Regions from separate parts of the Shinella sp. R2-11 genome, predicted to be linked through region 2. Evidence: predicted binding sites of a transcription regulator. Region 2 holds the regulator's gene; each other region holds the start of a gene.
What was found. Region 2 encodes PhoB, which activates phosphate uptake and scavenging genes when phosphate is short. Its sites were predicted from a motif close to TGTCATNNANCTGTCAT; they were not measured.
Positions count from the first base shown of each region.

Region 1 (2,263 bases), on a different contig from region 2:
GCCCAGCGTCTCGGCGACGTGCAGGCCGAAGAACAGGAAGGCGATGAAGTTGAAGAAGGCCGCCCACACGACGGCGTATTGCGGGCGCAGCACGCGCGTGGAGACGATCGTGGCGATGGAATTCGCCGCGTCGTGCAGGCCGTTCAGGAAGTCGAAGACGAGCGCGATGCCGACGAGGCCGACCAGCAGCGGAAGGGCGAGCGTGGCGTCCATCAGACGTTCTCGATCACGATACCGCTGATTTCATTGGCGACGTCCTCGAAGCGGTCGACGACCTTCTCGAGTTCCCCGTAGATCTCGCTGCCGATGATATAGGCCATCGGATCGGTCTTGCCGAATTCCCTGAAGAGGTCCTTCAGGCCGCGGTCGTGCAGTTCGTCGGAGCGGCCCTCGACGCGGGTGATCTCTTCCGCGATGGTGCTGAGGCGGCCGGCATGCACGCCGATCTTGTCGAGCAGCGGGATCGCCTCGGCGATGAGATGGGCGGCCTTGACGACGGCCTCGCCCATTTCCTGCATGCCGGGCTGGAAGCTCGTCTGCTCGTAGAGGCGGATGGTCTTGACCGTCTTGTGCATCATGTCGATGGCATCGTCCATCGACTGGATCAGGTCCTTGATGTCGCCGCGGTCGAAGGGCGTGATGAAGCTGCGGCGTACCGCCTGCAGGACTTCATGGGTGATCTCGTCGGCCTGGTGTTCCAGTTCGACGATCCGGTCGCAGTGCTTTTCCATGTCCGGGCCGCCGGCAAGCAGCGTGCGGAGCGATTCGGCAGCGCCGACGACAGTGCGGGAATGCTGCTCGAAGAGATCGAAGAAACGGTCTTCGCGCGGCATGAGTTTGCGAAACAGCGAAAGCATGGATGCCCCTTATGTGGCTGGGGTTGTCATGCGGCTGTCATAATTGACCGTCAACGCGCTGGAAAGCGTTGATTCGGCCTTGTCACAATTTCTCTTGCACTGCGGTAAACGGGACGCGCACCCGCTCAGGGCACGATCTTGAAGGGTTGCTCGCTGATGGCGACCGCACCGCTGGCGCTGTCGCGGAAGCGGTAGCGCAGCACGTAGTCGCCGGCCGGCGGGCTCGTGAGATTGAGCGTCAGCTTGGCGAAGACCTCCTGGTTACGCACGCTGCCCTTGAAGTCGAAGGAGCCGAAGGCCTTCTGCTCGGCAAGCCTGGTGCCTTTGGGATCGAGTAGTTCGAGGTCGACGGTGAAATGCGATTCCAGGAGGCCGCCGTCGACGGCGCGCCAGGTGAGGCCGACCGGTTCGACATAGGAGATCAGCGCCTCGCCCGCCTTGAAGCTGGAATCGGGCCGGGTGGCATACATGCCGTAGCCCTGCGGCGGCGCGGCGACGAAGATCGCCTTGCCGATGGAGAAGGGGAGCGTCGCGGCGAAGGCGCCGTAGGCGTCGCGGATCGTGTTGTGCGCGCCGACCGTGTCGCCGGCGGCGGCCTGTTCCTCCGCCTTCTTCGCGGCGTCCGCGAGGGGGCCGGCAAGCGCGAGCGTCGGCGCGAGCGCGGCGACAAAGGTCAAACGCATCAGGGACTTCCACACGGACATTCAGTCTTCCTCCAGCCGGATTGCGGGCAGGATGCGAAGAAGCGTGGCAACAGTCAAGGACGGCCGGAGCTTTGTCCGGGGCTCTCGTCAGCTCTTCCAGAAGAGCGGCGTCAGGATGACCAGCACGGTGAGGATTTCGAGGCGCCCGAGCAGCATGAGGAAGGAGAGCACGTAGAGCGCCGCGTCGTGGAACACGGTGAAGGTGCCGGCGGGGCCGATCTCCGGCGTGACGCCCGGACCCACGTTGGAAAGCGAGGTCGCCGCAGCCGAGACGGCGGTCAGCACGTCGTAGCCCATCAGGCCGAGCAGGATCGCCCCGATGGCGGAGATCGAGACATAGGTGATGAAGAACAGGAAGACGTTGCGCTGCAGGTCGGCATCGACCGTCATCGAGCCGTAGCGCACGGCATGGATGCCGTCGGGATAGATGAGGCGGTAGAGGCCGGTGCGGATGGAGTTGAAGAGGATGATCAGGCGATAGGCCTTGAGGCCGCCCGCCGTCGAGCCCGAACAGCCGCCGAGGAAGGTGGCGACGAAGGCGAGCGCCACGATGAAGTGGCCCCATCTCGTATAGTCGTCGCTGGCAAAGCCCGTCGTCGAGATGATCGAGGAGACGGTGAAGAAGGAATGGGCCAGCGCCTCGTGGAAATCGACGCCGTTGTGCAGGCGCAGATAGATGCTGGCCGCGACGGAGAAGAGCAC
Region 1 covers NZ_JBVAPC010000002.1:34,244-36,506, forward strand. Annotated here, with positions in the region: gene ACZ1A1_RS04640 (anion permease) at 1-213, opposite strand, end outside; gene ACZ1A1_RS04645 (DUF47 domain-containing protein) at 213-857, opposite strand; gene ACZ1A1_RS04650 (hypothetical protein) at 983-1,540, opposite strand; gene ACZ1A1_RS04655 (TrkH family potassium uptake protein) at 1,649-2,263, opposite strand, start outside.
Region 1: the regulator PhoB is predicted to act here: its motif matches at 882-898, upstream of ACZ1A1_RS04645 (DUF47 domain-containing protein).

Region 2 (2,263 bases):
CATCTCGGAAGACATCATCCTCGACAATGCCGAGCGCCAGATCAACGAGAAGGCCATCGTCACCATCGCCAAGCGCCAGCCGATGGCGGCGGACCTGCGCGAGATCATGGGCGCCATCCGCATCGCCGCCGAGCTGGAACGCGTCGGCGACCTCGGCAAGAACACCGCCAAGCGCGTCATCGCCGTGCAGAGCTCGGGCATGCCGCGCAAGCTCGCCCGCGGCCTGGAGCACCTTGCCGAACTCGCCCTGATGCAGCTCAAGGAAGTGCTCGACGTCTACGCCACCCGCTCGGTCGACAAGGCGAAGGCCATCCGCGAGCGCGACGACGAGATCGACGCGATCTACACCTCGCTGTTCCGCGAGCTCCTCACCTACATGATGGAAGACCCGCGCAACATCACGCCCTGCACGCATCTCCTGTTCTGCGCCAAGAACATCGAGCGCATCGGCGACCATGCGACCAACATCGCCGAAACCATCTATTACATGGCCACCGGCTCGCAGCCGGAAGGCGAGCGTCCGAAGGACGATACCTCGACCTCCGTCGTCGCCGCCGACGTTGCCGACGCCTCCGAGTAAGCGAATAGGGTTCGACACATGGTGCCCAGAATAGCCGTCGTCGAAGACGAGGAGGCGCTCAGCGTCCTCCTGCGCTACAATCTCGAAGCCGAAGGTTTCGAGGTCGACACGATCCTCTCCGGCGACGAGGCCGAGATGCGCCTGCAGGAGCGCATGCCGGATCTCCTCATCCTCGACTGGATGCTGCCCGGCGTCTCCGGGATCGAGCTCTGCCGGCGCCTGCGCCAGAGGCCCGAGACCGAGCGCCTGCCGATCATCATGCTGACGGCGCGCGGCGAGGAGAGCGAGCGCGTGCGCGGCCTTGCCACCGGCGCGGACGACTATGTGGTGAAACCCTTCTCGACGCCGGAACTGGTCGCTCGCGTGCGCGCCATGCTGCGCAGGGCCAAGCCCGAGGTCGTCTCGACGGTGCTGCGCTGCGGCGATATCGAGCTCGACCGCGACACGCACCGCGTCCACCGCCGCACCCGCGAGGTCCGCCTCGGCCCGACGGAATTCCGCCTGCTGGAATTCCTGATGACCTCGCCCGGCCGCGTCTTCTCCCGCTCGCAGCTCCTCGACGGCGTCTGGGGCCACGACATCTATGTCGACGAGCGCACCGTCGACGTCCATGTCGGCCGCCTGCGCAAGGCGCTCAACTTCGCCAACATGCAGGATGTCATCCGCACGGTCCGCGGCGCCGGCTATTCGCTGGAAGCCTGACCGGACGACCTTCCTCCCAAGGACGGAAATGGGCCCTTCGGGGCCTGTTTGCGTTTGGAGGGCTTCCGGCCGGCATTTCTGACAGCCCGAAACCCTCTCCTTCGTCATGCTCGGGCCTGTCCCGGGCATCTATTTCCCGATGCGCTGGCAGATCCTCGGCACAAGGCCGAGGATGACGCTGACGGGGGGAGCGAGGGCCGTCAACAAAAAGGCCGGCGTTTCCGCCGGCCTCCTTTCTTCATCCTGTCGCCAGGTCTCAGAACTCTTCCCAGTCGTCCTGGGCGAGCGCCGTGTTGCCGGCGACCTGCGGGATGGCGCGGGCCGTGCTGCGCGGGGCTTGGTAGGCGGCGCGCTGCGGCTGGGCCTGCGGGCGCGTGGCCTGCTGGACCGGCTGCTGGGCGGCCATGGCGGCGGCGCCGGCGCGGAAGCGGGCGACGAGCGTCTTCAGCGTCTGCGCCTCGTCGTTGAGCGCCATCGAGGCGGCGGTGGTTTCCTCCACCATCGCGGCGTTCTGCTGCGTCACCTGGTCCATCTGGTTGACGGCCGCGTTGATCTCCTTGAGGCCGACCGCCTGCTCGGAGGCCGAGGACGAGATCTGGCGGATCAGGCCGTTGATCTGGATGACCTGCTCGGCGATGTTCTCCAGCGCGCCGCCGGCCTTGCCGACGAGATCGACACCCTCGCGGACCTGCACCTCCGAGGTGTTGATCAGCGTCTTGATCTCCTTGGCGGCATTGGCCGAACGCTGCGCCAGTTCCCGCACTTCCTGCGCGACCACCGCGAAGCCCTTGCCGGCCTCGCCGGCGCGGGCGGCCTCGACGCCGGCATTGAGCGCGAGCAGGTTGGTCTGGAAGGCGATGTCGTCGATCACGCCGATGATGTTGGAGATCTCGCGCGACGAGTGCTCGATGCCGTGCATGGCGGCGATCGCCTTCTGCACCACTTCGCCGGACTTGCTGGCGTCGTTGCTGGCCGTGTCGA
Region 2 covers NZ_JBVAPC010000013.1:63,716-65,978, reverse strand. Annotated here, with positions in the region: gene phoU (phosphate signaling complex protein PhoU) at 1-580, shown strand, start outside; gene phoB (phosphate regulon transcriptional regulator PhoB) at 599-1,282, shown strand; gene ACZ1A1_RS23710 (methyl-accepting chemotaxis protein) at 1,539-2,263, opposite strand, start outside.

Region 3 (2,263 bases), on a different contig from region 2:
GGCGGCGTCGATCAGCGCGCGCACGATGGGGCTGTCGTTGGAGGTGCGGTAGAGCGTCTGCTTTATCGCCAGGACGTCAGGATCGCGCGCAGCCTGGAGAAGGAACTGGACCACCACGTCGAAGCTTTCGTAGGGGTGGTGGACGACCATGTCCTTTTCGCGGATGGCGGCGAGGCAGTCTCCGGCGTGCTCTCGGACGCGTTCGGGAAATCGGGCATTGTAGGGCTCGAACCTCAGGTCGTCGCGCGGCGCCTTGGCGATCTCCGACAGCGTGTTGAGGGCGAGGAGGCCCGGCAGGACGGCAACGCGGTTGTCCGGCACGTTCAGCTCGCCGACGACGAAGCGGCGCAGCGATTCCGGCATTTCCGAGTCGGTCTCGATGCGGATCACCGAGCCGCGGCGGCGGCGCTTCAGCGCCGTCTCGAAGAAGCGCACGAGGTCTTCCGCCTCTTCCTCCACTTCGATATCGCTGTCGCGGATGATGCGGAACGTGCCCGAGCCGCGCACGATATAGCCCGGGAAGAGCTTGCCGATGAAGAGGCCGACGGCATCCTCCAGCGTGATGTAGCGGATCGCGCCGCCGGAATCCGGCAGGCGGATGAAGCGGTCGAGCGCGACGGGCAGGCGCAGGAGCGCCGTCATCGGCTCCTTGCCCATCGTGCTTTCGAGCTGGAGGCCGATGGAGAAGCCAAGGTTGGGGATGAAGGGGAACGGGTGCGCCGGATCGATGGAAAGCGGCGTCAACACCGGGAAGATCGACTGGATGAATTCCTGTTGCAGCCAGACCCTGTCGTCGCTGGAAAGCGCCGTCGGGCGGACGATGAGGATGTCTTCCTTGGCGAGATACTGCTGGAGCACGGCGAGCGAGGCCTGCTGCTCCATCTGGAGGTTGTCGATCTCTTTCAGGATATCGTCGAGCTGCTCGGCCGAGGTCTTGCCGTCCGGGCTGCGGATGCCGACGCCCTGGCGCACCTGCCCTTCGAGGCCAGCGACGCGCACCATGAAGAACTCGTCGAGGTTGGCGGCCGAGATGGAGAGGAACCGCACGCGCTCCAGGAGCGGATGGGCGGTGTTCAGCGTTTCTTCCAGGACGCGGCGGTTGAACTGGAGCCAGGAGAATTCGCGGTTGATGAAACGCTCGGGGCTCGCCATCAGCGCTTCGATATCGACGGAAGCGCCATCGGGGCGCGCGCCCTCGGCGGGCTTTTCCTGAGAAAGATCGGAAGTCGCTGTATCCATTGGATGTTCCGCCCGGTTGGCCACCTGTTCGACGCAGCTTCGAACGGGAAACGATTTATGCTTTTCCACGAAGCGCTTAGCGCAGTTTGACGACAGAACTGTGACAGTCAATCGGGGGCGGTGGAATTCGGGGGACAATCGTGTGTGGAGCTTTGCCCCTCACCCTAGCCCTCTCCCCGCAAGCGGGGAGAGGGGACGTGCCCCACGCAGCGTTGAAAGTTTGGGAAACCAGTGCGGCATATCCCCTTCTCCCCGCCTGCGGGTGGCCGGCAGGCCGGATGAGGGGCCCAGTCTTCGCAGGCCTTCGCACACTCCTGCCCCGACCTATTCCTCGAAATCCCCGCTGCCCACCATTTCACCCAGCACCTCCTGCGCCAGCGTCCGCGTGATACGGCTGCCGCGGGCGAGCGCGAGGCGGTCGAGCCGTTCCACCAGCGTCTGCGCGGCCTCCAGCGAGCGCTCCATGCGCGCCACGATATAGGCCACCAGCTTCTCGTCGACGAAGAGCTGGCGGTCGGCGAAGAGTTTCACGATGACCTGTGAGAGCAGTTCGTCGTCCGGCTCGCCGATCTCCACCACCGTCGCCGCCTTGAGGCGCGAGCGCAGGTCCGGCAGGTCGACCGGCCAGGACATCGGCCAGAGCCGGCTGGTGATGAGCAGCGTGTGGCCGTGCTGGCGCACATTGTTGATGACGTGGAAGAGCGTGCGGTCGTCGAAGCCCTTGCGGTCGGCATCCTCGATGAGCACGGGCCCGCGCTCGGCCGCCGCTTCCGCCCCCCTGCCCGGCTCCGGCTCGATCAGCGCCGCGCCGGCCTTCTCGCGCCAGATCGCGGCGAGGTGCGACTTGCCCGAGCCGATCGGCCCGGCGATGATGACGACGGGCGCCGGCCAGTGCGGCCAGGCGTCGATCATCGCGACGGCCGCATCGACGGGCTCGGCGACGAGCAGGTCGTCGCGGCCCGTGGCGGGATCGTGCCCGAAGGCCAGCGGCAACTGTTCGGCTGTCTTGCGCGACGTCATGGAC
Region 3 covers NZ_JBVAPC010000006.1:163,552-165,814, forward strand. Annotated here, with positions in the region: gene ACZ1A1_RS16650 (RNA degradosome polyphosphate kinase) at 1-1,239, opposite strand, end outside; gene hdaA (DnaA regulatory inactivator HdaA) at 1,564-2,259, opposite strand.
Region 3: the regulator PhoB is predicted to act here: its motif matches at 1,329-1,345, upstream of ACZ1A1_RS16650 (RNA degradosome polyphosphate kinase).